Regions from separate parts of the Mesorhizobium sp. B3-1-8 genome, predicted to be linked through region 1. Evidence: riboswitches for the same ligand, from Rfam matches in the RefSeq annotation. Region 1 holds a riboswitch; each other region holds the start of a gene.
The links. A riboswitch is a leader RNA that binds a small molecule or an ion and turns the genes downstream of it on or off. The one in region 1 is predicted to bind cobalamin.
Positions count from the first base shown of each region.

Region 1 (7,746 bases):
AGCACCGCCTTCAGCCGTCATGTCGGCCAGCCACCCGGCCGTTATGCCCGGTCGGTGGCGCACCAGGTTCCGCATGTCGACTGATGTCGCTGCCACGGCAGCGGGCTCGCGGCGGCTGGTTTGATTTACCTAACGCTGATCAGCGCCGTGCCGGCGATGGCCAGCAGCGCGCCGGCCCAGGCGGCCGCGGTCGGCCGCTGACCGCTGCGCAGCCACACCATCGGCAGGATGATGACCGGCGTCATCGAGGACAGCGTCGAGATGATGCCGGCATTGCCGGTGCGCAGCGCGGCCATCAGGCAGGACATGCCGAGCGAGGTGCCGACGAAGGCGGAAAGCACGGCGAGCCCGACCGTGCCGAACTGGACGGCCTCCCGCTTGCCCCTGCCGAACGGCGTCGCGGCGAGCGCGATGAACAGGATCACGGCAAGGCCTGAGCGCAGCGCCATGGCGCTGAACGGCTCGACGCCGGCGGCCATGGCCGGCCGCGCCAAAAGGGTGCCGATCGCCTGGCCGAATGCCGTCATGACGCCGAGCACGATGCCTGGTCCGAGGCGCCCGGTGAGCGGCGGGCCGGGCGCGGTGCTGACCGGCACGGTGGAAGGGGTGACGACCGGCATCGCCGGCGCCAGGTCGCCGCGCTTGAGGAACCGCCGCGGCATGCCGATGGCAAGCACGATGCCGGCAAGCGCCAGCGCCACGCCCAGCGCCTGCCAGCGGCTGATGGTTTCGCCGAGCACGAGATAGCCGAGCGCCAGGGCGAAAGGCGAGGTGAGCGAGAAGAGCAGCGCCGTGATGCGCGGGCCGACCGAATAGATGGTGGCGAAATAGGTCGAGCTGGCAATGCTGATGCCGGCGAAGCTCGATCCGGCAAGCAGCCAGAACTCCCTCGCTCCGATCGTGTGCCAGCCGCCGATCGCCAACGACACCGAGCCGGTCATCACGAAGGTTGCGAGCATCTGCCAGCGGGCAAGCTGGAGCAGGGGAACGCGGCCCTTGAGCTCGCTCAGGAACATGGAACTCAGCGCGCTGCATAAGGCGGCGGTGACGGCGAAGGCTTCGGGGGCGAACATGGCTGGCGGCTGCGAATCCGGGAACCGGACAATTGCCGATGCTTACGCCTGCGCGCAGCGCTCGGCTAGGCCGCGCGGGCGCGCGGCGTGCCGAAGATGGACCATGCGGCGGCGACGAGCGCCGCTATCGTGGCAAGCAGCACGCAGAGGCTCGGCAGGTGGAAGACCATGTCGCGCCATCTGGGCTCGACGACGGCGCCGGTGCTGAAAGACTCGCCGCTATACTGGCACAGGATCCACGACGCGCCGCTGCGCACCATGTCGGCGTCGATATCGGAGATCAGTGCTTTCGCGTTGCGTTCGGCTGAGGGCATCGTCGCCATATGGGTGAGCAGCGCCTTGGCGGTGGCGATGTAGGCGTGGCTGCATTCGTTGAAGGGGCTCTCCTCGTCGGCGAGGCTGCCCGGCATCAAGCCCCAGAGGCAATAGGTGAATTGCAGGTTGCCGTGATTGTAGAGCCGCCGGAAGGTCGGGTCGGTCGCGGTCTGGCGCTGGGCGAGCTCGAGGATCTCGCCGCGGTAGCGGGCGATCACGGCCATCTGGCCGTGGGTCAGGCTCGGGATCTGGATGCCGGGAGGAGGCGGGGCGAAGGATCCGCTATGCGCTTCGGCGGGTGCTGCCGCCGTCATGACCGAAAGGGCGGTCGCCAAAAAGAAAATGGCCGCCAGGGCACGGAACCGTGGCGGCCGACGCATCGGATTTCAGGCGAAGCGGCGGGCGGGGCTGCGCTGGTCGCGCGCAGCGACCACGCGCTCGGCAACCGGGCCGAAGCCGAGCCCGACGACGGTCCATAGCACAAGCTGGATGCCGAGCGAGGCGACGCGGAACTGCCACAGCACCGTCGCCGAGAAGTTCTCCGGTACTTCGTTGATGTCGGGTAGGGCTGCCTTCACCAGTGCGAAGACGACGAGGAAGGCGAGCCCAGCCACGATCGAGGCGTTCCAGGCGCCGAGCCGGGTCCACAGCCGCTGCGCCAGGCCGACCGCCGCCACCATCGCCGCGATCGAGACCACGATCATGATGAAGAACAATTCCGTGCGGTAGCCGATGGTCTCGGCATTGCCGACCGCAGGCGGGTTGGCCGGGTATTTGAGGCCGGGCACCACGATCACCGCCAGGAAGCCGAGCAGCGCGATGAGCGCCGAAGTGCCACGGGGCCCAAGCGAACCCAGCCGGCCATAGGCATAGGCGAAGACCAGCGAGAACAGCCCGCCGAGGGCGGCGCCATAGACCAGCACGCCGGTCGCGAGACCGATGCCGGCCTGCGTGACGCGGCTCACCATGTCGGGCTCCGGCGCCCCGCCGGCCGCCTGGGCCTGCTGTTCCTCGAAGGCGATCGCCTTGTCGACCTGCGGCTCGCCATAGACGCGGGCAAAGGCGAATGCCAGAATCCCCGCAACCAGCCCGACAAGCATGCCGCGCAGCAAAAGTTTTCCGACCATGTCGTTAACCCTCTAAGCAATTCCAGGAAAAGTGCGTAGCGGTTTTCCGTCCGGAATAGCGTTAACCCAACCCAGCAATTCCAGGAAAAGTGCGTAGCGGTTTTCCGTCCGGAATAGCGTTAACCCAACCCAGCAATTCCAGGAAAACTGCGTGCCGACTTTCCGTCCGGAATCGCGTTAGACCAAAATCGAAGCGGGTTCAGCGATGCTGAACCGTCTTAGTGGCAGGGGAAGCCGAGCAGGTGGCGGCCGTCATGCACGAATTCGTGCACATAGGTGCCGCGGATCAGCGACGTCGCGCCTTCTTCCGCCCCGACGAAATAGATCGCCAGCATCAACAGCAGGCCGGCGAAGATAGCCCAGGGCAGAAGCTCGCGAACCGGAATCGCAACCGGACCGTAGCTGGGGGCGAAGGTGGTGTCGGACATATTGACCTCCCGTGGGATACTGCGTCCCGTTGATCGAACAATGCTGCGGAATAAGGCCTGACTTTCGGCTGGTGCCGATCACAGTGGCGCGACCGTGCCGGACTCGCACCGGCTTCCAATCCCGTATAGCGCTAAAACACTTGTCAGCACTTCGTTCGCCTGTCAACGATATGTAATGGCCAACACGGCTTCGCGCGGCCGAAATTTCACTGGACCACGGAGTTTTGGGATGCTCGCCCGCCTGACGATGATCGCAAGCGGCGCGACGCAGGCCACGCGCAAGGGTCGTTTTCCGAGTGACGAGGCGCCGGAGCCGCGAGCCTTCGAGCGTGCCGGCGCGCTGGCCGCTTCGCTGCGCCGCGCCGACCGCGTCTGGACAAGCCCGGCGCTTGCCGCGCGGCAGACGGCCGAGGCGCTCGGCCTCGCGGCGACGGTCGAGCCGCTGCTTGGCGAACAGGATTTCGGGCGCTGGGCCGGCAAAGGCTTCGAGGAGGTGCAGGCCGAAGATCCGGAAGGCATGGCGGCCTGGTTCGCCGATGCGGAAGCGGCGCCCCATGGCGGCGAATCGCTTGCCGCCGTCGCCCGGCGCGGCGCCGCGCTGATGGAACGCCTGGCTTCCGAGAGCGGTCATACCATCGCGCTCACCCACGCCCTGCCGATCCGCGCGGCCATGGTGCATGTTCTGGGCGCGCCGCTCTCCTCGGTCTGGAAGATCGACATCGAGCCGCTGTCGCTCACCGAGTTCCGCGGCGACGGCCGCCGCTGGGTGCTGCATGCGAGCGGGGTCATTGTCGGTGGTTAAACAGTCCGGGCGCGGGTCGGTCCCGTGGACAGCGCGACTCGCAGTCAGCAGATGGTCAAGGAAGCGGTGGACGCTATGGTGAGGTGCCGCAGAACAGCGGGGCGAGGTTGATCGCTAGAAGGCGTTGGTCAAATCGATGGTCACGATATAGGCATTTCGTGGCCAGCACTTTCGAACTTCTCTCGGAAGCTCTTGAGCTCTCTTCGCCGCAGCCTTTGAATTGGGAGTAAAAGGACATCACGTCGAGTGACGTGAGTTTGCCCTCGAGATTTCCCCTTGCCTTGAACGTCGCCTTCAGGCGCAGGTCGACCGCCGATGCTGGAAATCGGACGAGGCTTAGAAGTTTGTCTCTTAGGTCGGTCCGGTCGTCCGCGCCGGCCGGAACAACTGAAGTCAGCAGTAGCGTAACAGTCAGCAGTCTGGTGATCACGGTCTACCGGTATAGTTTCGGGTATTTTGCCTTCTCGGTCTGGCAATTGCCCCCTCTCTGGACCGCCATAGCGTAAGCTCTTTCATAGGTATGAATGGCCCTGTCGAACTTACGTGGATTAGGTGTCAGGTGTTTAGCTCGGCCATCATACAAAAGGACAGGAACAGCTATCATGGCTTTTCCATCTTCAGTTGGCCTCAGCGCCGGGCACCTCTTCATTACGCCGAGGAGGTTGCCGGCGATTGTAGCGGCCAAATCTAACTTGGCGTCGGGCAGTCCAGCCAGGAACTCGATATTTGACTTCGCGGCCCAGGCAGCCGAAGACGTGAATGAAAGTAGTACGGTTGACGCCAAGGCGAGCCTAAGTTTCATTTATCCCTCCCAAGCCTTAACTGAGCGAAGCACGTCTAAGCCCGTGTGAATAGCTGGCGGCGCGCCAAGCGGCTTAGATTTTCGCGACCTCGCTCCGATCATCGCCCCAATCGATAGATTGGAGCAGCTAGGCTGCGCGCTTGTCGAACAGAGCAACCCGACGCCCCCCCGGAAAGCCGCAACAGCCGTCCGTCCGGACACAAAGCCGTTCCGCGTTTCAGTGATCGCTAACGGAACGGAAACGCCTCGCTGCTATGGTGCTGCCCTGTTGCGAGGAGAGCCTTGCCTGAGGAGCCCGCCGGATATGGCCAATTTTCCCGAGACCGAGCGCCGTCTTCATGCGCGCGAATTCGTGCTCAAGGAAGCCACGATCATCGCCGCCGGCGTCAGGATCGGCTGCTCGGTCAGAAATCAGCACGAGCAAGGTGCGGAATTGCGCGTCGGCGCCGATGTGGAGATCCCGGACCGCTTCCTGCTCGAGGTCCCGGCCGACGATACGGCCTATCGCGCTTTGGTGCGGTGGCGGCGCAACGACCGCGTCGGCGTGGCGCTCTACAGCAACGCGCCGAAGGACTGATGCGCGGCCGAAGCGAAAGCTGCTCAGCGAAGCGCCGCCCACCCCGTCACGAGGATGAGAACAAACGTGACCAGCGCGCCCGAGACGTAGAGGATCGTCCTGACGCTGCCGCCCTTGGCGGCGTTTCCCCCACGCAGGTAGATGACCATGTGTACGAGGCGTATCGCCAGGTGAACCCAGACAAGCACGGCGAGCGTCACCGGGCCGACACCGACCATCATCGCCAGCATCACGGGCACGACGAAAGGGGCCAGCGCCTCGACCGAATTCATGTGGACGCGGTCGATCCGGTAGAGCCGGTTGTCGTCGTCCGCCGGGACGACCGGACCCGAAAGCTTGCCCGCAAATCCCTTGGACGAGCCGGAATAGACCGCCAGCGCCACCGACAGGAGACAGAGCGCAAGCACGCCGAGCGTGCTCAGCCAATAAGCTTCCATTTTCCGCGCTCCTTCCAATGGCTGTCGTGTGGGCCAAGCCCTTCGGTACCGGGTGGTGCTGTCAGGCTGCCCGGGAAAAGAGGTCCTGGAACCGCTGCAGGTAGAGCGGCCAGCCCTGATCGCTGTCGACCCCGCCGCGCACGCTTTCCCAGCCTTGGCCATGCCGCTCGATATGGCGATGCTCGATTTCGACGCGGGTGCGGTTTTCCGCCTCGGCCGTGAAGCGGACTTCCCACTCGCTTGTGCGGGTGAGGTCGGTTTCGATCTGCCAGCGCGGGCTGATGTCCCAGCTCAGAAGCAGCCGGTTCGGCGGATCGTAGGCCAGCACACGGGCGAAGCGGCACTCTGAGCCATCGACGCCACGGTCGTAGACGTGGCCGCCGACCCGCTGCTCGAAGATCGTTTCCGCGATCGGGACGGCGAGCAGATTGTGCTCGCGCGGTTTGATGCTGCCGAAATCCTCGGTGAACACTTTGAAGGCGCGTGCGATCGGCGCCGCGACGACGACGGAATGTTTCACGGGCGCGGGTGCCGGCTGCTTGATCATGTTTCGTCCTCCGTCGGTTGCTCGACAAGCCGCGCGTAAGCCGCGAGCGTCTTCACCCAGAACTGGTCGATCTCCGCCCGGAAAGCCGCGAGGCCGTCCGGGTCGATACGGTAGATGCGTTCCTTGCCCGAGCGCGTGTCGGCCACCAGCCCGGCATCCTTGAGAACCTTCAGATGCTGCGAGACCGCCGGCCGCGTCACGGGCAGTGCATTGGCGAGCCCGCTGACCGAGCTGGGGCGGTCGACCAGCAGTTCGAAGATCGTGCGTCGCGTCGGATCGCCGAGCGCTGTCCAGTATTTCGCGTTAGTGGTCACTAACGCGAAAGCTAGGGCGGCACGTCTGTCCTGTCAACCCGGATGGAGAGTGCCACCCATGCGGCACGCACGTGGTCGACCTTGCCGGCCGCGCCTGGCGAGCGGTTCTGGATGGGGCCGAAAATGCGATGGTGTCCTATCCGCTGCTGATCGGCGAGGATGGCGGCAACAACGTGCGCAAAGAGCAACTGGCTGGCGAACCGCACCTTCATCGCCGAAGACGGTCAGGGCCGCATCATCGTCGGCTCGACCAAGGAAGCCTTCTTCTCCGTGGACAGGCTGGCGACCTTCCGGCTGAAAGCAGGACTCGAGATCAAGACCGCGCTCAATCTCGACGGCGGTCCCATCGCCGATCTCAGCGTGCGCTCGGGCAGCTACAGGTTGAAACACTACGCGTGGTGGGAGGCCCAGGTGTCGGAAGGCAAGGTTTCCCTGCCTGCAGGCGCCAAGGAACGTGCCTTGGGGCATGCCTGTCGTGCTCACCGTGGAGCGCAAATAGAGCATCTTCAGCGGGTCAGCGCTGCCGCTTTGCCTTGAGGCTTCGCGCCGCTTGCTCGATCGCCGCGCGGTCGTTGCCCAGCCGGTCGAGCAGTTCCTGCGCCTCGTCGCCGGAAATGCCGGTGCGCATGGCAAGCGCCTCGACCGTCAGCACATCCGCGCTGTCGATCTCGCGCGTTTCGGGCAGCGCATCGCCTGCCGTCAGCGGCAGGGCGGCCTCGCGGTCGATCTCCAACTCCGCCTGATGCCAGTGCCGTTCGTGATTGCCAAGGATGCCGCCCTCGCGTTGAAAGATCTCATAGGCCCGTTGCCTGATCTTCTCGGTCCGATCGTCGTCCATCGCCGTTCCTCCTTGCGTGTCACAAGAACGCAGGACATGGCGGAACGATCCGTGGCATCGCGAAGGTGATCGGCTGATGCGCGCAGCCGTCGAAACGCCCGGCCTGAGGACAATCCCATAGGGCGTCCCCCTCTTCGAGTGGGGGACGGCGCTGATGATTACCGCCGGCCAGCGGCCATTCCGATCCGAAACTGCGAACCCGGCGGCGCCGCTTCCCGCTTATGGCCCATATATCGCCACAGGCTTGCCGAACATGCCGGGCTCCGGTTTCACGCCCAGCCCCGGCCGTTGCGGTACGGCGATGTGACCTTGCTTGATGACGACCGGGTGCTTCGCGTCGAAATGGCCCTTGATGTATTCCTGCGCGATCCAGGCGCCTTCCATGCGGCGCGGCTCGACCGTGGCGGCCAGATGCACGCAGGCCGCCGCGATGATGTCGCCGCCCCAGGCGTCGTCGCAGCTGTGCGGCAGCGAGCGGATGGCGCA
Region 1 is NZ_VFTK01000002.1:41,558-49,303, forward strand. It holds gene FJ424_RS02075 (DMT family transporter) at 126-1,073, opposite strand; gene FJ424_RS02080 (hypothetical protein) at 1,139-1,723, opposite strand; gene FJ424_RS02085 (CbtA family protein) at 1,775-2,515, opposite strand; gene FJ424_RS02090 (CbtB domain-containing protein) at 2,734-2,943, opposite strand; adenosylcobalamin (AdoCbl) riboswitch at 2,944-3,087, opposite strand; gene FJ424_RS02095 (histidine phosphatase family protein) at 3,173-3,745, shown strand; gene FJ424_RS33390 (hypothetical protein) at 4,179-4,547, opposite strand; gene FJ424_RS02105 (PilZ domain-containing protein) at 4,852-5,124, shown strand; gene FJ424_RS02110 (MAPEG family protein) at 5,148-5,561, opposite strand; gene FJ424_RS02115 (SRPBCC family protein) at 5,623-6,108, opposite strand; gene FJ424_RS02120 (metalloregulator ArsR/SmtB family transcription factor) at 6,105-6,422, opposite strand; gene FJ424_RS02125 (hypothetical protein) at 6,582-6,959, shown strand; gene FJ424_RS02130 (DUF2934 domain-containing protein) at 6,937-7,260, opposite strand; gene FJ424_RS02135 (mandelate racemase/muconate lactonizing enzyme family protein) at 7,480-7,746, opposite strand, start outside.

Region 2 (7,746 bases), on a different contig from region 1:
GCTTCGCCGTCGGCGCCGCCATAGGCATGCGAGGTGGCGTCGAGATAGGCGCGGCCGATCTCTTCGCGCGCGCCCCATTCGCCGCGCGACAGCAGGTCCTCGACGCCGGCGCCATAGGAGCCGGGAGAGGTGCCGAAAATGCGCGGGCCGATCTTGCCCTCAGCGCGTGTCGCCGCGGCGAGGGGATTTTCCGAATCGTCCTCGTCGCGGCTGGCGACCGCGTTGGCGGCGGCGTCGATCAGCGCGATCTGGGTCGGAAACATGTCGCGGAACAGGCCGGAGATGCGCCAGGTGACGTCGACGCGCGGGCGGCCGAGCGCCGCCGGCGGCAGCACCTCGATGCCGGTGACGCGGCCGGTGGCGGCATCCCATTGCGGCCGGCAGCCCATCAGCGCCAACCCTTGCGCGATCTCCTCGCCGCCCGTGCGCAAGGAGGCCGAGCCCCAAAGATCGATGACCAGCGAGCGCGGCCAGTCGCCGTGGCTTTGCATATAACTGCGCACCACTTCTTCCGCTGCCGCCTGGCCGAGATCGTAAGCAGTCGGCGTCGGCATGGTGCGCGGATCGGCGGTGAAGAGATTGCGACCGGTGGGCAGGACATCGGAGCGACCACGCGCCGGCGCGCCGGCGGGACCTGCCTTGATGTGGCGGCCATCGAACGCGGCGAGCAGGGCAGACTTCTCAGCCTCGGCGCTTTGCCGGCGCAGTGGATCGACCTCGTCTTCCGGCGCGCGGCCATAGACATGCAGCCCGTCCTTGACGGCGAAATCCTTGAGGTCGCAGAGCCAGGCATCGATGCGGCGCAGTGCTTCGTCCGGAGCGTCTGTGCCGGCAACGCCGGCTTCGGAGGCCAGACCGGTCCTTTGCGCCGTCGCGACAATCAGCCTAGCCAGACGGTCGCGGCGGCGGCGGTCGAGGCCATCGGCCTGGGCATATTCATCGACCAAGCGCTCCAGCTTCTGTTGGACCTCGTCGAGGCCTGCGCCGGTCAGCGGCGGCGGCAGATGGCCAAGCGTGACGGCCGAAATGCGGCGCTTGGCCTGCGCGGCCTCGCCGGGATTGGAGACGATGAAGGGATAGATGACCGGCAACGATCCAGTGACGATCTCGGGGAAGCAGGTGTCGGATAGCGCCACCGTCTTGCCTGGCAGCCATTCCAGCGTGCCATGCGCGCCGACATGGATGATGGCATGCGCGCCGAGCGATTTTTGCAGCCAGAGGCCGAAGGCGATCAACTCGTGGCGCGGGGGAAGCGTCGGGTCGTGGTAATCGGCGCGGCGGTCGGCCGAGCGGCCGCGGTCGGGGGCCAGCGCCACGGTGACGTTGCCGAAGGTGGCGGCGCGGAAGGGGAAGGTTGCCGAGGTCGGCGCTTGAACACCCCCCTCTGTCCTGCCGGACATCTCCCCCGCAGGGGGGGAGATTGATCTGTCGCCACCGCTTTCGCCAATTGTCGGAGTTGCAGGAATGGCGCCTTCGGCGGAACTGCCGATCTCCCCCCTTGCGGGGGAGATGTCCGGCAGGACAGAGGGGGGTGCCTCGCGCGAACCTATCTGGTCCTGTGCCATGCCCCACGCCGCCTCAACCAGAGCTCGTGCTGCCTCCGGCAATTCGGCTGAAAAGGCAATGTAATCCGTCAAGGCAAGGCCGCGCCCACCCACCTCCAGCGCATCCAGCAGCTCCCGCGGCGATTGCGGAATCCCGTCAACCGCATAGCCCTGTTCCTTCAGGTCACGCAGCATGGCGAGCACGCTTGACGGCACATCAAGCCCGACGGCATAGCCGGTCCGCCCAGGCGCGCTCGGATAATCGGGGATCAGGATCGCCAGCTTGCGCTCGGCCCGCTCGGTCCGCTGCAGGCGGATAAAGGCAGCGATCCGCTTGGCGACCTGCGCGACACGGTCCGCTTCGGGCCGGTTGGCGAAGGCGCGGAAGGCGAGCGCCGGGTCGGTTTCGACCTCGCCCTTGAACGAGATGGCGCCGGCAAGGATACGGCCGTCGAGCTCGGGCAGCACGACATGCATGGCGAGATCGGCGGGCGCAAGGCCGCGCTGATTCTTTTCCCAGACCTCGCGTCTCGTTGTGGCGACGATGACCTGGAACACCGGCACGCCGGCGCGGTCGAACAGGGTCTCGGCGCCGGGTTCGGCGCCGGAGGCGAAGGCGGTGGCGGTGACGATGGCGGCGGGATTCAGCGAGGCGATCGCGTTTTCGACGAAGGCGAGAGACGCCGGGTCCTTGAGGCTGGAAACGAAGATCGGCACAGGGGCCATGCCTTGCGAATGTAACGCCTCGGCCAACGCGTCGATCGGCGCGATGTCTGCGGCAAGCAGCATGGAACGGTAGAAGAGGATGGGGACGACTGCGAAATTGTCGACGCCGAGTTCCGTCACACCCCCCTCTGTCCTGCCGGACATCTCCCCCGCAAGGGGGGAGATTGCTCTGTGGTCGACGGTTTCGCCAACTGTAGATGTTTCAGCTAGCTCGATATTTGACGAAGCAGAGATAGAGCCGGCTTGGGTGACGGCTGATCTCCCCCCTTGCGGGGGAGATGTCCGGCAGGACAGAGGGGGGTGCGAAGGAATGCCGACCCTTGAAACGTTCGACTTCTCGACGACACCAACTCCCGGCCGATAGTACCCCGCCTTCGGCACACTGACCGCATCAACCACGGCCGCCTCAGCCCCAGCAAGCCTTGCCAGCCTTTGCACCAGCGCCGCCATATTGGCCGGCCCGCCTTCGCGGAAATAGCCGAGCAGGGCGTCGAGCTCGGCGCGCGGCAGGGTCGAGCCTTCGATCAGCCGCTGGTCCTCGTCATGGCTTTCACCGGGCAGCAGCGCCAGCTTGATGCCGCGCTCGCGCGCGACCGCAGCGAGCTGGTCGCAGCCGTAACGCCACCACTCATAGCCGCCGAGGATGCGCACCAGGACGACCTTGGCGTGGCGGGCGACGCTGTCGATCCAAAGATCCACCGACATCGGGTGGCGAAGGTCGCGCAGCGCCGCCAGCCGCATCGCGGGCAGCCGCGCGGCATCGGCCTTCCAGGCGGCGGCCAGACCGGCGAGGTCGCTGTCGGTGAAGGACAGGGCCACCACATCCGCAGGCGTCTGCCTGAGGTCGATCGGCTCGGCGAGATCGTCGAGCGAAGCGGATGTCGTGGTGAGGATATGCATCGCTTTTTGGTCTTAGCCTCAGCCGGCGAGGATACGCTCGATCGCCGGACGGTTCAGCCCCTTGAGGCCGATGACGACGAGCCGCGAGCGGCGGTCGTCCTCGGCCGTCCAGGCGCGGTCGTAATAGTGGTTAACGCGCGGGCCGACAGCCTGCAGCAGAAGCCGCATCGGCTTGCCGCCGACTTCGACGAAACCCTTGACGCGCAGCACGTTTTCCTGCTCGGCGGCAACGGCGACGCGCTTGGCCAACTCGTCGGGATTGGCGATCGACGGGATGTCGATGACGAAGGAATCGAAATCGTCATGCTCGTGGTCGAGCTCGTCGTCGTGATGGGTCTTGCGGTTCTCGATGTCGTCCTCCACCGCAAGGCCGAGGCCGAGCAGCACGGACGGATCGACCTTGCCCTGCGCTGTCGGCACGATCTTGACGGCACGCGCGACATGCTCGCCGATGACGGCGTTGGCGCGGGCGGAGCCCGCTGCATCCATCAGGTCGCTCTTCGACAGGATGATCAGGTCGGCGCAGGCGATCTGGTCCTCGAATACCTCTTCGACCGGATCGTCATGGTCGAGGGAATCGTCAGCCGCGCGCTGCGCCTGCAGGGCATCCATATCGGAAGCGACGCGGCCATCGGCCAGCGCCGGGCCGTCGACCACGGCGATGACGCCGTCGACCGTCACGCGGCTCTTCACGCTCGGCCACTGGAATGCCTGCACCAGCGGCTTCGGCAGAGCGAGGCCCGAGGTCTCGATCAGGATGTGGTCGACCTTGGGATTGAGCGACAGGATCTGATCGAGCGCCGGCACGAAATCGTCGGCGACGGTGCAGCAGATGCAGCCATTGGCCAACTCGACGATGTTTTCTTCCGGGCAGGCGTCGACGCCGCAACCCTTCAGGATCTCGCCGTCGATGCCGACATCGCCGAACTCGTTGACGATGATCGCCAGCCGCTTGCCCTTGGCGTTCTCGAGCAGGTTGCGGATCAGCGTCGTCTTGCCGGCGCCGAGGAAGCCGGTGACGACGGTGCAGGGCACGCGGGAAACGGATGCGTTCATGGTCGGTCCTTCAACATGTCGAGGGGAGGGATGCGGGCAACGAGGCCGCGCTTGAGGGAATCGGGCCGGCCGCGCCAGGGGATGAGGCCGTCGGTCGAGGTGGCGAAGATCTTTGCGCCGGCGACGAGGTCGGCGCCGCTGGTCGTGTCCAGATCGCCGAAAACGTAGCTCCAGCAGCCGTCGCGCAGCAGCGCGGCGCTCAGCCGGCGCTTGCAGTTGCCGAGGCATTCGACGGTACGGATCTTGATCTTTTCGCCGGAAGCAGCCCGGCGCGTGTCTTCGGCAAGCAGCGCACCGGCGCGCGGATGGGCGTCCGAGCCGGTCTCGTCGCGGCAGGATGAGCAGACGATGACGGTCACGCCGGCCAAAGCATCGGGCTCGGACGGAACGTCCGCACTGTTTGCCGGGAAACTGCCGTTGCGATCCAAAACCATGCTCCTTGCCCGGAAAACCCGCCGGGCATTCGGATACTTAAAGTCTCAGACGGCAGGTCTCCTGGCTCGCGGGTCGTCGCCCTGAATGCCGCCTTCCCGGGAAATCCCAGTGGTTTTCGGCAGAGGCTCGTCGCTTACAGTTGCGGGGACAGCCGCGGATTTGGGTGTTGGCCCGCACCGCATTCCCTCTTGGCTCCTCCCTTGCCGGGAGAAGACCGTCTGGTCAGGATTTAGGCTTACGGCTAGGTCCCTGTCAACGCGCAGCTACGACACCGCGATGTCGGCCAGCGCCGGGCCGAGGTCGCCGGCCGGCATGACTTCGATCGCCTCCAGGCCGAGCCAGCCCTGCATCTGCTTCAGCTCGTCGAAGAGCCGGGCGGCGGTTTCGGCGGGAGCGCCTGCTTCGGCGTAAGCGGCATGGACGCGCAAGACGCTGGCCGGGCGGTCGGCCCGGAGATCGACGCGAGCAACGATCCGGTCGCCGAGCAGGAAGGGCAGCACGTAATAGCCGTATTGGCGCTTTTCCGCCGGCGTGTAGATCTCGATGCGGTAGCGGAAATCGAAGAGTTTTTCCGTCCTGGTGCGTTCGAAGACGACGGGATCGAAGGGGGCGAGCAGGGCGCGCGCCTCTATCCGGCGCGGGAAACGGGCGTCCTTGTGGAGATAGGCAGTCTTGTCCCAGCCTTCGACCTTCACCGGCAGCAACTCGCCGGCATCGACCAGGTCCTCGATGCGATCCTTCGTGTCGCCCGGCGCGAGACGAAAATAGTCGCGCAGGTCGCCATAGGTGGCGATGCCGTGGGCACGGGCGGAAATGCGCAGCAATTCGCGATGCGCGTCCTCGACCGAGGGTTCGGGAAGGTCGAGCACCGCCTGCGGCAAAACGCGCTCGGGCAGGTCATAATAGCGTTCGAAGCCGCGGCGGTAAGCGGTGGTGATGCGTCCGGCCCAGAACAGCCATTCGAACGCGTGTTTGGCCTCGCTCCAGCCCCACCAGCCGCCATTGCCCTTGTGGCCTTCGATATCGGAGGCGGCGATCGGACCGCGATCGGCGACCTCTCTATATATCTCGTCGATCGTTTCCTTGCGTTCACGGCCCCATTTCGCCAGGCCGAGATATATCTCGTCGCCCTGCTCGGCGCGCTGCATGCGCCAGCGCATCAAAGGATAGGTCTCGACGGGCAGGAACGACGCCTCATGCGCCCAGTATTCGAACACGGCGCGCTTGCGAGTGACCGCGGCATTATCGAGCAGCGTAAGCGGGTAGGGGCCGAGGCGCGAATAGAGCGGCATATAGTGCGCGCGCACCACCGCGCTCACGGAATCGATCTGCAGAAGGCCGGTTCGCGAAAGCACCCGGGCGAGGTGCCGGCGATCCGGAACTCCTGCAGGGCGAGGGTCGTTGAACCCTTGCGCGCCCAGCGCGATGCGCCTCGCCATGGCCAGCGAAATCTTGTCCTTCATCAGGTGTACTTGCCCCGATCGTCGTTGGATCTTCAGCCGTGATTCCGGCCATGCTAGCAGGCAAATGGCGGGAGATATGTCAGGAGAGAAAAGTGGAGTAAAAAGTGAAGGAAATCAAACAGGAGCGGATCGGACCAGTTTCTTCCGATAAGCCGTCCAGGGCCGCGATTTGAACAAGGTTTGACTTGCGTCACCGAAACCGCTGCGCTAACCCTCGCCGCGTTGCAGCATGGGCCCCTTAAACGGTTCAGCGGTTAATCTGTCACGCTTCCGCATTAGAGTTCGTTGCTGTAATCAAAGTGAACTGCCCCCGCCGAAGGAAAGTCGCCGCATGAGCGCACTCCTAAGTTCGTACCTGCCTATCGTGCTGTTCATCGCCGTGGCGATGATCGTCGGTCTGGCGCTCATCGTTGCTCCGTTCCTTGTGGCCTACCGCAATCCCGATCCGGAAAAGCTTTCCGCCTATGAATGCGGGTTCAATTCGTTCGACGATGCCCGCATGAAGTTCGACATCCGCTTCTACCTGGTGTCGATCCTGTTCATCATCTTCGATCTCGAGGTCGCCTTCCTGTTCCCGTGGGCGGTGTCCTTCTCGAAGCTCGGCATGCTCGGCTTCTGGTCGATGATGGTGTTCCTGGCGGTGCTGACCATCGGCTTTGCCTATGAATGGAAAAAAGGAGCGCTGGAATGGGATTGAACGATAGTTCAGGCACCCTCGTCGCGCCGAAGCCCAAGGGCATCATCGACCCCAACACCGGCAGGCCGGTGGGGGAGGACGATCCCTTCTTCCTCGAAATCAACAATGAGCTGGCCGACAAGGGTTTTCTCGTCACCTCGACCGAGGCGCTGATCACCTGGGCGCGCAGCGGCTCGCTGATGTTCATGACCTTCGGCCTCGCCTGCTGCGCGGTCGAGATGATCCACACCTCGATGCCGCGCTATGACTCGGAGCGTTTCGGCGTCGCGCCGCGCGCGTCGCCACGCCAGTCCGACATTATGATCGTCGCCGGCACGCTGACCAACAAGATGGCGCCGGCGCTGCGCAAGGTCTACGACCAGATGCCGGAGCCGCGCTACGTCATCTCGATGGGCTCCTGCGCCAATGGCGGCGGCTACTACCACTATTCCTATTCGGTGGTGCGCGGCTGCGACCGCGTCGTGCCGGTCGACATTTATGTGCCCGGCTGCCCGCCGAGCGCGGAAGCGCTGCTCTACGGCATTCTCCTTCTGCAGAAGAAGATCCGCCGCACCGGCACGATCGAACGGTGAGCCGATGACCCTGGCGTTGAACGAACTCTCCACCTATCTCGGCGAGAAGCTCTCCGGCCGCATCGGCGAAGCCGTGCTTGCCTATGGTGAGCTGACGGTTTCGGTTGAACCGGGCAACCTGATCGAGGTCGCGACCTTCCTGCGCGATGATCCGCGCTGCCAGTTCATCTCGATCATCGATGTCTGCGGAGCGGACTACCCGTCGCGCGCCAGGCGCTTCGACGTCGTCTATCACCTATTGTCGCCGAAGCAGAATGTCCGCATCAGGCTCAAGGTCCAGGCCGACGAGGAGACGCTGGTGCCGTCGCTGACCGGCGTCTATCCAGGCGCCGACTGGTTCGAGCGCGAGACCT
Region 2 is NZ_VFTK01000017.1:31,049-38,794, forward strand. It holds gene FJ424_RS17105 (cobaltochelatase subunit CobN) at 1-3,170, opposite strand, end outside; gene cobW (cobalamin biosynthesis protein CobW) at 3,189-4,226, opposite strand; gene FJ424_RS17115 (DUF1636 family protein) at 4,223-4,654, opposite strand; cobalamin riboswitch at 4,694-4,895, opposite strand; gene FJ424_RS17120 (winged helix-turn-helix domain-containing protein) at 4,925-6,124, opposite strand; gene FJ424_RS17125 (NADH-quinone oxidoreductase subunit A) at 6,456-6,821, shown strand; gene FJ424_RS17130 (NADH-quinone oxidoreductase subunit B) at 6,812-7,393, shown strand; gene FJ424_RS17135 (NADH-quinone oxidoreductase subunit C) at 7,398-7,746, shown strand, end outside.
Region 2: another riboswitch for cobalamin. It lies ahead of FJ424_RS17115 (DUF1636 family protein); the one in region 1 lies ahead of FJ424_RS02090 (CbtB domain-containing protein).

Region 3 (7,746 bases), on a different contig from region 1:
GTGGTTCTAAAATACGGTTCGCGAAACCCGGCGCTCGACGGCCGGCGTCAGGCCATCATTGCCGGAAGCTTCCCTGCGCGACGGCTCGACCGGCGCCGGCACAGCCGGCGTCGTCGCTTCCGGCACCATGACGAGTTGAGGAACCTGCCTGTAGGAGAAGGCGCCGCGGATGTTGCCCATCTTGCCGGCGACGATATCCAGCACCGCCTTTTCAAGGTTGCGGTCGTAACGCGTTTCGGCTGTCGCCGGCGCGGCCATGCCCGCCAAAAGCGCCATGCCGCACAGAAGCGTTTTCACTTTTGTTATCTCCCTGCCTGGCTCGAGCTTCTAGCAGGGCGCCGTTGAAAATCGGCCAATAGACAGGGTAAGCGAACCGCCAAACGGGAGCGTTAACAGATGGTTACATCCGGAAGCCGGCAAAACGATTCAGGGTCTTGAAGTCCTGATTCAGGCACGCTGCGCCTGAACGCCACGGCCGAGCGTCGCGAAGACCGTGCGCACGATACCCACCGAATCCAGGCCGGCATCGGCATACATCTTTTCGGGTTTCGCGTGGTCGGTGAACGCGTCCGGCAGTACCAGCGGGCGCACCTTGAGGCCGCTTTCCAGCAGGCCTTCGTGGGCGAGGAAATGCAGCACCTGGCTGGCGAAACCGCCAATCGCGCCCTCCTCCACGGTCACCAGCACTTCGTGCGAGCGGGCGAGGCGGCGGATGAGATCTTTGTCCAGCGGCTTAGCGAAGCGGGCGTCGGCGACGGTGGTGGACAGGCCCGCCGCGCCGAGTTCCTCGGCGGCCAGAAGGCAATCCTGCAGCCGCGTGCCGAAGGAAAGCAGGGCGACCTTGGTCCCTTCCTTGAGAATACGACCCTTGCCGATTTCGAGCAGCGAGCCGCGCTCCGGCATGTCGACGCCGACGCCGTTGCCGCGCGGATAGCGGAAGGCGATCGGGCCGTCATCATAGGCAGCCGCGGTGCGCACCATATGGCGTAGTTCCGCCTCGTCGGCGGCGGCCATGACGACGAAGCCCGGCAGCGTAGCGAGGAAGGTGGTGTCGAAAGCGCCGCAATGGGTGGCGCCGTCGGCGCCGACGAAACCGGCGCGGTCGATGGGAAAGCGCACCGGCAATTTCTGGATCGCAACGTCGTGGACGACCTGGTCGTAGGCACGCTGCAGGAAGGTGGAATAGATGGCGGCGAAGGGCTTGTAGCCTTCGGTGGCCAGCCCGGCGGCGAAGGTCACCGCATGCTGCTCGGCGATGCCGACATCGAAGGTCCGCTTCGGGAACACCTCGCCGAACAGGTCGAGGCCGGTGCCGCTCGGCATGGCGGCGGTGATGGCGACGATACGGTCGTCCTCACGCGCTTCCTGGATCAGGCTTTCGGCGAACACCTTGGTGTAGGCGGGCGCGTTGGCCGGCGCCTTGGCCTGCGCGCCGGTGATGACGTCGAACTTGTTGACGCCGTGATATTTGTCGGCCGCGGCCTCCGCCGGCGCGTAGCCCTTGCCCTTCTGGGTCACGACATGGACCAGCACCGGGCCTTTGCCGTTGTCGCGCACGTTCTTCAGCACCGGGATCAGATGTTCGAGATTGTGCCCGTCGATGGGGCCGATGTGGTAGAAGCCGAGTTCCTCGAACAGGGTGCCGCCGGTGACGTAGCCGCGCGCATGCTCGACCGCCCGGGTGATGGCGCGGTCGGCGCGCTTGCCGAGATAGGATGTCAGCTTCTTGCCGAAATCGCGCAGGCCGAGATAGGCCTTGCCGGAGGCGAGCCTGGCCAGATAGGCGCTCATGGCGCCGGTCGGCGGCGCGATCGACATGTCGTTGTCGTTGAGGATGACGATCAGCCGGGCATCGAGCGCGCCGGCATTGTTCAGCGCCTCGAAGGCCATGCCGGCCGACATCGAGCCGTCGCCGATGACGGAAATCACATTGTTGCGGCCGCCCGACAGGTCGCGCGCCATGGCCATGCCGAGGCCGGCCGAAATCGAGGTCGAGGAATGCGCGGCGCCGAACGGGTCGTATTCGCTCTCGGCGCGCCGGGTGAAACCGGAGAGGCCGCCCTCCTGGCGCAGCGTGCGGATGCGGTCGCGGCGGCCGGTCAGGATCTTGTGCGGATAGGCCTGGTGGCCGACGTCCCAGATCAGCCGGTCTGCCGGGGTGTTGAAGACATAGTGCAGCGCAACCGTCAGTTCGACGACGCCGAGGCCGGCGCCGAGGTGGCCGCCGGTCTGCGAGACGGCGTCGATGAGCTCGGCGCGCAGTTCCGCGGCAAATTGCGGCAGCGCGCCCTCATCGAGCGTCCGCAAATCCGCCGGAATGCGGACCTTGTCGAGCAGCGGCGTGTCTGGCTTCACTCGGGCGCGTCCTGCCTTATCGATCGAACACGGCGCTATCAGCAGATTGCGCCATAATCATGCGCGGAATAGGCCGCCGGCGGGCGAATGTAAATGCGCGTCAGTGACGCGCCGACGACGCCTATCCTAACCTTCGGGCAACGGGATGAACTCTTCCTCATCGCCGGGAACGATATCGAAGCGGCCTGTCTTCCATTCCTGCTTGGCCTGCTCGATGCGTTCCTTCGAGGACGAGACGAAATTCCACCAGATATAGCGCTTGGAGCCCAGCGAAGCGCCGCCGAACAGCATGAAATGCGCGCCGCGCTCGGAGGAAACGATGATCTCCTCGCCCGGCTTGAACACGAGGAGCCGCTCGGCCGGGAAAATATCGCCGGCGATCGAGACGTCGCCTTCCAACGTGTAGATGGCGCGCTCCTCGGCATCGGCCGGGATCTTCACGCTCGCGCCCGCCGCCAGCCTGAGATCGGCGTAAAGCGTGTCCGAAGCGGTCGCCACGGGCGAGCGCAGGCCTGAGAATTCGCCGATGACGACGCGGCCGCTGACGCCCTCGGCATCGATCTGCGGCAAGCGGGCCACCGACGTGTTCGCGAACACCGGGGCAATTTCCTCCTTGCCGTCGGGCAGCGCCAGCCAGGTCTGCAGGCCGGAGACCGACATCGGTGCGCCGCGCAACTCCTCCGGCGTGCGCTCGGAATGGACGATACCGCGCCCGGCGGTCATCAAATTCACGTCGCCCGGCGCGATCACCATTTCGGTGCCGAGCGAGTCGCGATGCCTGATCTTGCCGTCGAACAGGTAGGTGACGGTGGAAAGCCCGATATGCGGATGCGGGCGCACGTCGAGCGCATGGCCGGCGCGCAGGATCGCCGGGCCCATGCGGTCGAAGAAGATGAACGGCCCGACCAGACGGCGTTTTGCCGTCGGCAAGGCGCGGCGCACCTCGAAGCCGCCAATGTCCTTGGCGTTGGGGACGACCATCAGTTCGATCTGGTCGCAGGCGAAGGCATCGCCCGGTTCAGGATCGTTTCCCGGAAAGAAGCTCATGTCGGATCCTCAGGCGAAACGCAGCGCCGACCTGGCCTTCGCCTTGGCAGCTTCTTCCTCGCGATTGCGCGGTTCCTGGTTGGTTTCGAGCGAATCGATCAATTCGCGCGCGACAGCTGTGATCGCCTCGACCGCATGGTGGAAGGCATGCTCGTTGCGCTTGGAGGGCTTGGTCGAGCCGCTCAGTTTGCGCACGAATTGCAGCGCTGCGTCATGCACTTCGTCATTGGTCGCCGGCGGCTCGAAATTGGCCAGGGTCTTGATGTTGCGGCACATAGCTTGAACTCCTTACCTGCTTTGTCTGCCTCACCGTCGTCCAAATTACTCTGCGTCCAACGGCTCCGTTCCTACCGGTTTGCCGTCGCGCGACAGCCTGATCTTCTCGACCTTGTCCTCGGCCGCTTTCAGCAGCCGGTCGCAATGCGCCTTCAGCGCCTCGCCGCGCTCGTAGATCTTGATCGACTGGTCGAGCGGGACGTCGCCGCGCTCAAGATCATCGACGATCTTCTCAAGCGCGTCGAGCGCCTGTTCGAAGCTCATCGCCTTGACGTCCTCATTGCCTTCCACTGCCATGCTCTATCCCTTCATCAGCCGCCCGACATGGGCGGCGACTGAAAATGCCAGTCCCTGCAGATCGTAGCCGCCTTCCAGCAGGCTGACGAGCCTATTGCCGCTGTGGCGGCCGGCGAGCTCCATCAATTGCCCGGTCGCCCAGTCGAAATCGTCCTCGGTCAGGTTGATCTCGGCCAGCGGATCACGATGGTGCGCGTCGAAGCCGGCTGAAATGATGATCAGGTCCGGCGCGAACGCATCGATGGACGGCAGCACACGCGACAGGAAGGCGTCGCGGAACAGGTCGCTGCCGGTCTGCGGCGCGAGCGGCGCGTTGACGATGTTGCCGGCGCCGGTTTCGCTTTTCGCTCCGGTACCGGGATAAAGCGGCATCTGGTGCGTCGAGCAATAGAGAACCGATGGGTCGTCCCAAAAAATGTCCTGTGTGCCGTTGCCGTGGTGGACGTCCCAGTCGACGATGGCGACGCGCTCGGCCTGATGCTTCTTCTGCGCGTAGCGGGCGGCGATCGCGGCCGTGTTGAACAGGCAGAAGCCCATCGCGGTGGTCTTTTCGGCGTGGTGACCCGGCGGACGGGCGGCGACGAAGACGTTGGCGGCGCGGCCCTCGAAGACGTCGTCCACCGCCGCGTTGGCGCCGCCGATCGCCGTCACCACGGCCTGCCAGCTTTTCGGGCTGGCGCTGGTATCGGCGTCGATCGAGACGATGCCGCTCTCAGGGATCGCCGCGCGCACGCGCTCGACGAAATCCTCGGGATGCGCATAGAGGATCGTTTTCTCGTCGCCTTCGGGCGCCTTGACGCGGTCGAGCGCCGAAAAAGCCTCGTCGTCGAGCACGCGTTCGATGGCGCGCAGGCGGTCAGGCCGCTCGGGATGGCCGGGCGGCGTGAGGTGTTCCAGAAAGATCGGGTGCGTGTAGAGACGGGTGGCCATGGCGCCTAATCTAGGCACCGGCGGCGCGGATGACCATGTTTGAAAGCCGAATGGCTGGGGAAAATTGCGCCAGTCCGTGTCGCTGGCGCCATTGGCGCGGCGCAAGCTTCGCGGTAAGGTTCTTCGCTGCCTGGTGCCCGCGACGCGGGAGAATCGGGAACACGGTTGAACTCCGTGGCGTGCCCAACGCTGTGAGGGGGACCGCGCCGGCAAAGCCACTGTCGATGACGGGAAGGCGCCGGATGCGGGAGGATCCCGAGCCAGAAGACCGGCCCGGCAGACATGGTTTTCCGCTTGGTCAGGCGGGAAACTGCTTGTCGCAAGGGGAAAAGCGATGACGGCAGCAGCGATCGCCGCGGGCGGCGACGACTTTGACCAATTGGCGCGCGACGCGGTCTATCGGGCGATGTTCACCAGGCGTGACGTGCGCAGCCATTTTGTCCCCGACGATCTCGATGACAGCGTGTTGGCGCGGCTCATCACCGCCGCGCATCATGCGCCCTCGGTCGGCTATATGCAGCCGTGGAATTTCATCGTCATCCGCGATCCAGGCAGGCGTCGGCAGGTGCGCGACCTGTTCCTCGCCGCGCGCGAGCAGGAGCTGCCGGCGATCGAGGCGGAACGGCAGGCGCTATACCGCAAGCTTAAGCTCGAGGGCATCTGCGAAAGCGCGCTCAATCTGTGCATCACCTGCGACCGGCAGCGGTCGAAGGATTCGCCGCTCGGGCGCTGGCACAATCCGGAGATGGACCTCTACAGCACCGTCTGCGCGGTGCAGAATTTCTGGCTGGCGGCGCGGGCCGAGGGTGTCGGCGTCGGCTGGGTCAGCATCATCGAGACGGAAGCGCTGAAGCAGCTCTTGTCGATCCCGGAACATGTGACGCCGATCGCCTATCTCTGCGTCGGCCGCGTCTCTGCCTTCGCGCCGAAGCCCGATCTCGAGGCGCATGGCTGGGGCAAGCGCCTGCCGCTGCCGGAGCTTGTGATGAGCGAGACTTTCCGCGGCGCCGGCGAGGCGCCGCTCAAATCGGCGATCGCAAGGCTTGGCGGCCCATCAAAGCCATGATCAGGCGGCTCTCGGAGTCTCCCAGCGCGAGCCGCCGCCGAAGGAGCCCAGCGCCTTGTCGCGCAGTTCCCTGAACTTGGATGAGGCCTCGGCCAGCCGGTGGTCCCATTCGGGATTGGGCACCTGGCCCTCGATGGCTTCGAAATAAACCTGCATCAGCGAGGCAATGGCGAAGGGCTCGATGAAGGCCGCCTTGAAGGCCCAGGCAAAGACGATGGCCAGCACGAAAGCCCAGCCGGCAAGCTGACCCGGCATGACCCAGAGGATCGCGGCCGCGGGCGCCAGCATCAACAGGAAGATGACGAAGGACACGCCCCACATGATCGCCGCCAGCCAGACGGCGTTCTTGACCATGTGCTTGCCGTTCTGGGCGTAGAGGACGACACCTTGCCTGGCCGTCTCGAAGGGCAAGTTCGAATTGATGCGGATGTTGTAGCCGAGGATGATCTCGTCGACATAGGTCAGCGAGATACGGATGACGGTGTTGATGAAGCTGACGATGCCGCTCAGGCCCGGGATCGGCAGGAAGGCGGCTATCCCGCCGATCAGGCCGGTGATGGCGCGGATGGCGCCCTTGACCAGTTGGTCGACGACGAAAAGGATGTTGGCCTCGGCGAAACGCTGGGTGACCACTTCCTTGGCATAGGCGATCTGGTTCTGGCCGTCAGGGACATCGTGGCCGTCGATCAGATGCACCATGACGGCGATATGGCCCGCCTTCAGCACGTAGAGGATGTATTCGCGGATCCAGTAGACGGCGATCGACACGACGCCGAAGCCGACCACGCCGCCCCACAACGCGAAGGACATCGGCCCGTCGGGATCGGTCGAGATGTGGCCGACGCCGTAGCCGACGCTGGCCCCCGTCCCAGTCGCCATGATGTAGGCGACCGTGATGCCGAAATAGACGATCATGCGAAAGACGATGAACGGCCATGTCCGCATCATGATGGACACCGACCTGGCGATGCTGAAGTCCCACATGCCCCGACTCTCCACACCCCCGCGCATGATCCCGAAAATCGGAATGGATTTTCGGAGAAGGGTCATGCGCTGAATCAAAGTTTTTACAGCGTCCTTTGCGCGTTCAAAGAACGCGCGGCGCTGTAAGAGTTGGCGGTGGAGGATGCGCTCGCCCCATTGATTGTCAATCGCGGCGGGGTTGCGTCGGCCGGAAAGCGGTGCACAACCCGGTGGCTTGGTTACCCAAGCGTGCCGTCAACCGTCTTGCGCAAGCCTTCGAGCAGTTGCTTGAATGCCGCGATCGCCTTCTTAGACGTCGCTTCGGGATCCTTCGAATTGGCGATGCGCTGCGCGGCCTGGCTGCTGGCGCCATTGATCAGCCGTGAGGTCGTCTCGGGATCAAGCTCTGGAACGACCACCCCCTCGTCCTGCAGCTTCGTCAGATGGTCGGTCATCGAGGCGATGCAAGCGCTGGCATTCGGCCACTGCGCCGGGTCGCCGAGCACCGCCGGACCGTCGCGGAACATGATGCGCTGGATTTCCGGCTCCAGCGCCATTTCGATATAGCTGGTGCATTCATCGACGAAATGCTGCCAGCGGGTCGGCGCCATCGAAGCCACCTCGTTCACCCGCACGGCCATTTCGCCGTCGATCTCGGCGATCACCGCCTGCAGCAGCCCCTTCTTGTCGCCGAAATGGTGATAGAGCGCGCCGCGCGTCAGGCCGGCCGACGCGGTGAAATCATCCATCGAAGCCTCGGCGTAGCCGACCGTGCCGAAGGCGTGGCGGGCGGCCGCGATCAGCTTGGCGCG
Region 3 is NZ_VFTK01000044.1:28,456-36,201, forward strand. It holds gene FJ424_RS29315 (GFA family protein) at 1-10, shown strand, start outside; gene FJ424_RS29320 (hypothetical protein) at 7-297, opposite strand; gene dxs (1-deoxy-D-xylulose-5-phosphate synthase) at 448-2,355, opposite strand; gene FJ424_RS29330 (pirin family protein) at 2,482-3,402, opposite strand; gene FJ424_RS29335 (DUF2277 domain-containing protein) at 3,412-3,678, opposite strand; gene FJ424_RS29340 (exodeoxyribonuclease VII small subunit) at 3,724-3,975, opposite strand; gene FJ424_RS29345 (histone deacetylase family protein) at 3,979-4,905, opposite strand; cobalamin riboswitch at 5,020-5,197, shown strand; gene bluB (5,6-dimethylbenzimidazole synthase) at 5,240-5,971, shown strand; gene FJ424_RS29355 (hypothetical protein) at 5,972-6,955, opposite strand; gene FJ424_RS29360 (TetR/AcrR family transcriptional regulator) at 7,174-7,746, opposite strand, start outside.
Region 3: another riboswitch for cobalamin. It lies ahead of bluB (5,6-dimethylbenzimidazole synthase); the one in region 1 lies ahead of FJ424_RS02090 (CbtB domain-containing protein).

Region 4 (7,746 bases), on a different contig from region 1:
GCTCTTGAGGCGAAACACCGGTCAACGACTCCTCATAGACCTCGCCGGCAAGGCTTTTGACATCGGCGTAAGCGGCGCTCGCCTTCTCGGTCGGGAAGATCATGCGCACGCGCCGGTCGGTGGCATCCTGGCGGCGCTCGATCCAGCCGCCCTCCTCCATGCGATCGACGAGGCGCGAGACGCTGATCGGCTCGATTTCGAGCAGCTCAGCCAGCCGCGCCTGGGTGATGCCTTCTTCCTTGGCAACGCGCACCATCAGCCGCCATTGCGCCGAGGAAAGACCCAACCCACTGGCACGCACCTCGAAACGCTTGCGCATCAGGCGCTGCACGTCGTGGATCAAAAATCCCAATCTGTCGATACCATCTGAAACCATGAGCGATACATATAATAAGCGTGCTTACTATTCAAGTGGATGCTTTGCGCCAGATAGCCGGCAAATCGAGATATCAGGCACCCGATGCGTCGATGGTTAGTGTCCGGTGAAGATAGCTCCGATGCCTTCGTCGCCTGCACGATGGGATTTCTCGGCGGACTCGTCGCCTCGGCGATCAAGCGCGACCAGGGCGTCAAGGACCGGGGCTACCTGATCGAAGGTTCATGGCGGCATGCTCGACCGCACCGACAGCCTGGTCTTCGCTGCGCCGGTCTTGTTCCACATCGTGCGCTATTTCTGGACGGTCTAATTACCGGTCAGAGCCGGTTACGCATCAGCAACGTGACGACGAAGAACGCGCCGAGCGAACTGGTGATGATGCCGATCGGCAGTTCCTGCGGCGGCAAAAGCGTGCGGGCCAGCAGATCGCTGGCCAACAGCAGGATGGCGCCGAACAGCGCGCAGGCGATGACCAGGTTGCGATGCAAGGGGCCGGAGAGCGGCCGGCTGAGATGCGGGATCATCAGGCCGACGAAGCCGATGACGCCGGCCACGGCAACGAGAATGGCGGTCGCCAGGGCGGCGACGAGGAATGTCGCGCGGCGCATCCTCGCCACCGGCACGCCAAGGCTCTCGGCGGCGCTTTCGCCGGCGAGGAAAGCATCAAAGCGGCGGTGGTTCCGCAGGCCATAGGCGAGGATGATGCCGGCGCCAAGCGCCGCCAGGCCGATATTGTCCCAGCGGGCAAGACCGAGCCCGCCCATGGTCCAGAACAACACCGAATGGGCGGCGCGCTGGTCGCCGGCGAACACGAGATAGTTGGTCAAGGCAGTGAACAGAAATGAGACGGCGAGGCCGGCCAGGATCAGTCGCTCAGGCCCCTGCCCCTTCACCCGCGACACCAGCAGAAGCACGATCCCCGCCGCCAGCACGCCGCCGGTGAAGGCGGCAAGCGGCAGTGTCCAGACGCCGAACGTGTCGCCGAATACGGTGATGACGGAGACCGCGCCGGCCGCCGCGCCCGAGGAGAGGCCAAACAGGAACGGATCGGCGAGGTCGTTGCGAGTGACCGTCTGTAGCAGCGCGCCGACCACGCCAAGGCCGGCGCCGACGGCGATCGCCAGCAACGTGCGCGGCAGCCTCAGGTCGACGACGATGCTGCCGACCGGGCCGGATGGGCTCTGGCTGCCCAGTCCGGCCGCATGCGCCAGCGCGCCGACGACCTGGCGCAGAGGTATCAGCGTCGAGCCATAGGCGATCGAAAGCAGCCCGAGCGCGACCAGCAGCGCCGCGCCAAGCATCATGGCCAGGAAGAATGGGGTATGGCGCAGGTTCACCGTCCGGGACCTGCCGCAGCGATACTGGCGTTCGGGATCAGCCGAGGTATCCGCGACTTCGTCATTCCGTGGCGAAGCAGGAGCGAAGCTCCGTCACGGAGACCCTGGAATCCATGCCGTGAGCTTGCTCGCGAAATGCGGCGGCGCAGAATTCTACGCCGTTGCAACGCTCGAAAGTCACGGAATGGATCCTCGGGTCTGCGCCGCGTCGCTTCGCTCCTTGCTTCGCCCGTGGATGACGAAGTGAGGAGCGTTTTCGCCATTCTCCTAGGCAGGCTATCCATCAACGGCAACACTCCGGCTCATCCGTGCGTCAAACCTAAAACGCTTCCGGATGCATGGCCCTGGCGATCTTGCCGATCGCCTCGATATTTGCGGGTCCGGGCGTCAGCTCGGCGTAGCGCAGCGCGACGAAGCGCTCGTTCCTGACAGCGTCGGTCTCCTTCATGGCCGGATGGACTTTAAGGAAATCGAGCAGCTTCCTGTAGCCGCCGCCATCCTGGTAATCGAGCAGGATAAGGAACTGCGGATTGCGCGAGGCGACCGTCTCCCAGTCGGTGTTGCCCCAGCTCGTCTCCATGTCGGCCATGATGTTTTCGCCGCCGGCGGCTGCGATCATGGCGTTGGGAATGGCGAACTTGCCGGCGGTGAAGGGCTTGTCCTCGCCGGAATCGTAGAGGAACACGCGCGTGCCCTTGCGGTCGCCGACCTTGGCGGTGATATCGGCAAGCTCGGCCTTCCAGCCGGCGACCAGCTTTTCGGCCTCCGTCTCCTTGCCGAAGATCTTGCCGAGCTTCTCGACGTCGCCATAGAGCAAGTCCATCGAGGCGACGGGCCGGTTCTTGTCGAGATGGACGCAGCTTTCGGTCAGCACCAGCGTCTTGATGCCGTGCGGGGCGAGCGTGTCGGGCGTGACCTCGCCGCCCGGCTTCATGCCGTAATACCAGCCGGCGAAGAAGAAATCCGGCTGCACGGCGACGAGGTTTTCCAGCGTCGGATATTTTGGCGCCAGCTCCGGGATGGAGCCTTGCTCCGCCTTGAACTCGGGGCCGACCTTGTACCAGCCGGTGATGCCGGTAAGCCCGACGATCGACGGCTGCAGCTTCAGCGCGAAGGCCATCTCGGCCATGTTGAGGTCCTGGATGACGGCGCGTTTTGGCGGTGCATCGAAGGTGAGCGGCTTGCCGCAGCTGTCGACGGTGACCGGGAAGGCGAAGGCGGCCGAGGCGAGAAGCGAGAAGGCAAACGACAAAGGGCGTTTCACGGGATGGTGCTCCTTGTTTGGGTTGGACAGGTTCAGGATGGCGAGGAAGCGCGCGTGGGCAGCTCGAAGACGGTGAGCTCGCGGTCCTCGGTCGGGTGCCGCAGGCGCAGCACGTCGATGCCGAAAACCTCGCGGATATGCGGCTGCGCCAGCGCCTCGCGCGGCGGTGCCAGCGCGTGCAGCCGGGCGTTGCTCATCACCGCGACGTTGGTGGCGAAGGGCGCCACCAAGGCGAGATCGTGCAGCACGGCGACCACGGTCATGCTGAATTCGGCCACCAGTTCGAGCAGTTCTGCGCGGGCGCGCGGGTCAAGGTGGTTGGTCGGCTCGTCGAGGAACAGGATCTTCGGCTCTTGCGCGATGGCACGGGCGAGCTGCGCGCGCTGGCGCTCGCCGCCGGAGAGCGAGCCGATGCTGCGCGCGAGCAGTGGCAAGAGCCCGGTCCGGCGCAGTGCTTCGACGACGATGTCGCGGTCGTCGTGCCGGCGCCTCAGGCCGGCATGCGGGACGCGGCCAAGCTCGACATAGTCGATGAGCGCCAGCCGTGGATCCGGCTGGTCCGTCTGGCCAACGACGGCGATGCTGAGCGCCCGCTCGGCGGCGGTGATCCTGTCCAGCCGGCGCCCGGCCAGGCGAACCTCGCCGTGGCTCGGCGACAACGCCCCGCACAACATGCGCAGCAGAGTCGTCTTGCCGGCGCCGTTCGGGCCGATGATGGCGAGGCGCTCACCCGCCGCCAGCGACAGGCTGACATCCTCGACCAGCGTCCGGCCGTTTGCCATGGCGCCCAGATCGCGGGCTTCAAGCAGGGGCACGCTCACCGGACTTGCTTCCTGGCCTTACCCGCGGCGGGGATGCGCGCCAGTATCTTGCCGGCGAGCCTTGCCGGGCGCTGGCCGGAATTGCACCAGCCGTCGGGCAGCGAGGCATAGAGCCTGGCAAATTCGACCAGCGCTCCGGCGTCGGTGCCCCTGTCGATGGAACCGAAGAGATAGGTGGCTTTGCCTTGCGCCATGAAGGCCACGGTGAGCGGCCGCGCGCAACCCGCCATGCAGTCGATGGTCTCGATGACAAAGGAAGGCGCCGGCTGCAAGGAAAGCCTGGAGCGCAGGTCGACGCACAAACCCTCGCCGGACCTCAGCCCGGTCACGGTATCGCGACACAGCGAACAGACGATGATGTGATGGCTCGAGCGGTTCACCGTTTCACGGAAACGGCGAACCGCTCTATCTCTTTGTTTTGACGCAATACCAGACGGAAAACCGCTACACACTTTTCCTGGAATTGCTCTCGATGCGTCCAACATTCCGTCACTTTCCAAAATGGCGACGGAAGGATGCTGGACGAGCCGGCCGACAAGACCGGTGCCCGCGTCTCCTCCCGGCACACCCCGTCCGGTCAACTCATGTCGATGGCAGGTCTCCTGGCTCGCGGGTCGTTGCGCCATCCGCCTTCCCAGCCTTGCCGGCCAGTGGCGTTTCGGATGGAGCTCGCCGCTCACAGTTGCGGGGGCAGCCACGGGTTCGATCCAGACCGGATCTCACCGTGTTCCCTTTTCACCCCTCGCCTTGCGGCTCGGGGACCATGACGCAGCCATCGTAGGTTGTCCGCGCGCGAGTCGCAACGGTTTCTGCGCGCGTTCATCACCGCGTGAAGCGACCTGCCTGGAGAAATGCATTCGTGGTTCGATTCTCGTTTAGATATGTAATAACGTTACATATCAACGATTGCGTAGCAGTCAATCCCTCCTCGCGCCGTCTCACCCAAACATCGGAAAATTTTCAGAAACCGTTCGGGATTTGCCGGAGCCGAAATCGCAAAAAGATCGGGCTGGCGAAAGACAGGTTGCAACGCCTTGATCCCCTGCCAGCCAACGCAGTTTCCCGGCCGCCGCGTCCTCCCAAGCGCGGCCGCAACCTTGGGCATGGAGACAACATGATTGCCGCACGTTTTCACAACAGTCCTCTTGGGCACAACAAGCCGCTCAGGCGCCGCCTTGTCGCCGGCTCCATCGCCGCGCTCGCTTGCGGTGCCGTGATGGTCTGGCACGGCGCCAGAAGCGAAGCATCGAACGTCGCGCCGGGCACGCCCGAAACCAAGCTGGTCAAGGCAGTTTCGGTCTCGCCGGAACCCGTCGCGGATAACCGCGTCGCTATCGGCGAGATCAAGCCGAGGCTGGAGAGCGATCTCGGTTTTCGCGTTTCCGGCAAGCTCATCCGGCGCACCGCCGAGGTCGGCGCCACGGTGAAGAAGGGCGAGGTGCTCGCCCGGGTCGACGACCAGGATTATCGAAACCGGCTGGCCAGCGCGGAAGCCGATGTGACAGCGGCCGAGGCCGTGCTGGTGGAAGCCAGCGCCGCCGAAGCGCGTATCAGCGCGCTGCTCGCCAAGGGTTTCACGACACGCGCCAACCATGACGCGACGCTAAAGAATCTGCGCTCGGCCGAGGCCAAGCTGAAATCGGCGAACATCGCCTTCGCGATGGCCAAGGACCAGCTCGGTTACACCGAGCTCCGGGCCGAATTCGACGGCATCGTCACCGCCACCGGCGCCGAGGCCGGCCAATCGGTCAATGTTGGGCAGATGGTGGTACGCGTCGCCGATCCGGAGAGCCGCGACGCGGTGTTCTCTATCGCGGAAGCGGCCTTTACCAGCGCCCGGCGCGGTCGAAAGATACCCACCGTCACCGTCTCGCTGCTCAGCAATCCGGCGGTCTCGACCGCCGGCACTGTGCGCGAGATAGCGCCGATGGCCGACGCCGCCACCCGCACCTTCCAGGTGAAGGTTTCGCTCGAGAATGCGCCTGACGAGATGCGCTTCGGCGCAAGTGTCGCCGGCCGCGTCGAGATCGCCGGCGCTCCTGTCGTGCTGCTGCCGGGCAGCGCGCTGTTCGACAAGGAAGGCAAGCCCGCCGTCTGGGTGGTGTCGGCCTCGTCGGCTGTCGAGCTCAAGCCGGTCACCATCGCCCGCTACGAGACTGACCGCGTAGTCGTCAGTGCCGGGCTCACCAAGGGCGACCGGGTCGTCACTGCCGGCGTAAACCGGCTGCGGGAACACGAAAAAGTCCGTATCGTTGAGGGAGAAGGAAAATGACCATGTCAAAGACCAAGGTCCTCATCGCCGGCGCCGGCCCGACCGGGCTGACGCTCGCGCTCTGGTTGACCAAGCTCGGCGTTCCGGTGCGCATCTTCGACAAGGCTGCCGCTCCCGGCGAAACCTCGCGCGCGCTGGCCGTCCAGGCGCGCACGCTGGAATTCCACCGTCAGATCGGCATCGTCGACGACGTGCTTGCAGCGGGCGTGAAGATCGAACAGCTCACCGTGCACACGCCGGCAGGCGTCGCCGCGAGACTCCCGCTCGCCGATTTCGGCCGCGGCATCAGCCCCTATTCCTTCGCCTTCGCGCTGCCGCAGGACATCCACGAGCGCGTGCTGATCACGCATCTGGAGCGCGCCGGCGTCGAGGTGGAGCGCGGCACGGAGCTCATCGCTTTCCAGGACAAGGGCCACGCGGTCATCGCGACGCTGAGCAAGGAAGGCCAGACGGAAACCGTCGTCGCCGACTACCTCGCCGGTTGCGACGGCGCCCACAGCACAGTGCGCCACGGGCTGAATATCGGCTTTCCTGGCGGCGCCTACGAACAGTCCTTCTACGTCGTCGACGTGAAAGGCCGTGGCGACATCACCCGCAACGGCATGGACACGACCATCAGCACCTACGGTTTTGCCATCGTCATGCCGGTCCGGCAGTCGGGTTCGATCCGGCTGATCGGCATCGTGCCGAAGGCGCATGAGGCGGACGAGACGATCAGCTTCGAGGCGATTCGCGCCGACGTCGAGCGCGACACCGGCGTAACGGTCGACGAGGTCAACTGGTTCTCGACCTACCGGGTCCATCATCGCGTTGCCGAGAATTTTCGCGTCGGCCGTGTGTTCCTCTGCGGCGACGCTGGCCACATCCACAGCCCGGCCGGCGGACAGGGGATGAACACCGGCATGGGCGATGCGGTGAACCTTGCCTGGAAGCTCGCTGCCGTCGTCCAGGGCCGCGCCGATCCGCGCCTGCTCGACAGCTATGAGCCGGAGCGCATCGCCTTCGCCCACAGACTGATCGAGAGCACGGACCAGGCGTTCCGCATCGCCACGAGCCGCTCGCGGCTCGTCGGCCTGTTCCGGCGCTATCTGATGCCGAAAATCCTGAACATCGCGCTGCACACGTCATACGGCTCGCGCGCCTTCTTCGGCGTCATCTCGCAGGCGGCGATCCAGTACCGCGCCGGCCCGATCAGCTCGGGCACAGCGGGAAAGATCAGCGGCGGCGACCGCCTGCCCTATGTGCCGATGCCAAGCAGCGACAATTTCGAGCCGCTGCGCTCGCTGGACTGGCAGGTGCATGTCTATGGCGAGGTCAATGCGGAATTCCGGGCCATGCTGGCATCGACCGGCATTCCGGTTCACGGCTTCGCCTGGTCGGAGACCGCCGCGAAAGCCGCCTTGCAGCGCGACGCCGCCTATCTGGTGAGGCCGGACGGGCATGTCGCGCTCGCCTCGCCGGTGCAGGAGGCGGCGAGCTTCCAGCGCTACCTCGCCGGCCTCGCCATCAAACCAAGGACGGCCGAGCGGGCGCCATACCGTGTACCGGGCACCATGCACAGCCTGGCCTGACTTGCCGCGGCGCCCGCCAAATGGCGGGCGCTGACCGGACCCAAACCATCACTTGTTTTCGCCAGCCGGCAGAAGCCGGCGGAACGCGCCTTCGCGCGCGCTGAA
Region 4 is NZ_VFTK01000006.1:45,199-52,944, reverse strand. It holds gene FJ424_RS07540 (MarR family transcriptional regulator) at 1-376, opposite strand, end outside; partial or broken gene FJ424_RS07535 (phosphatidate cytidylyltransferase) at 509-686, shown strand; gene FJ424_RS07530 (iron ABC transporter permease) at 694-1,680, opposite strand; gene FJ424_RS07525 (ABC transporter substrate-binding protein) at 2,033-2,977, opposite strand; gene FJ424_RS07520 (ABC transporter ATP-binding protein) at 3,010-3,798, opposite strand; gene FJ424_RS07515 (DUF1636 family protein) at 3,795-4,178, opposite strand; cobalamin riboswitch at 4,373-4,579, opposite strand; gene FJ424_RS07510 (efflux RND transporter periplasmic adaptor subunit) at 4,913-6,070, shown strand; gene FJ424_RS07505 (FAD-dependent monooxygenase) at 6,067-7,641, shown strand.
Region 4: another riboswitch for cobalamin. It lies ahead of FJ424_RS07515 (DUF1636 family protein); the one in region 1 lies ahead of FJ424_RS02090 (CbtB domain-containing protein).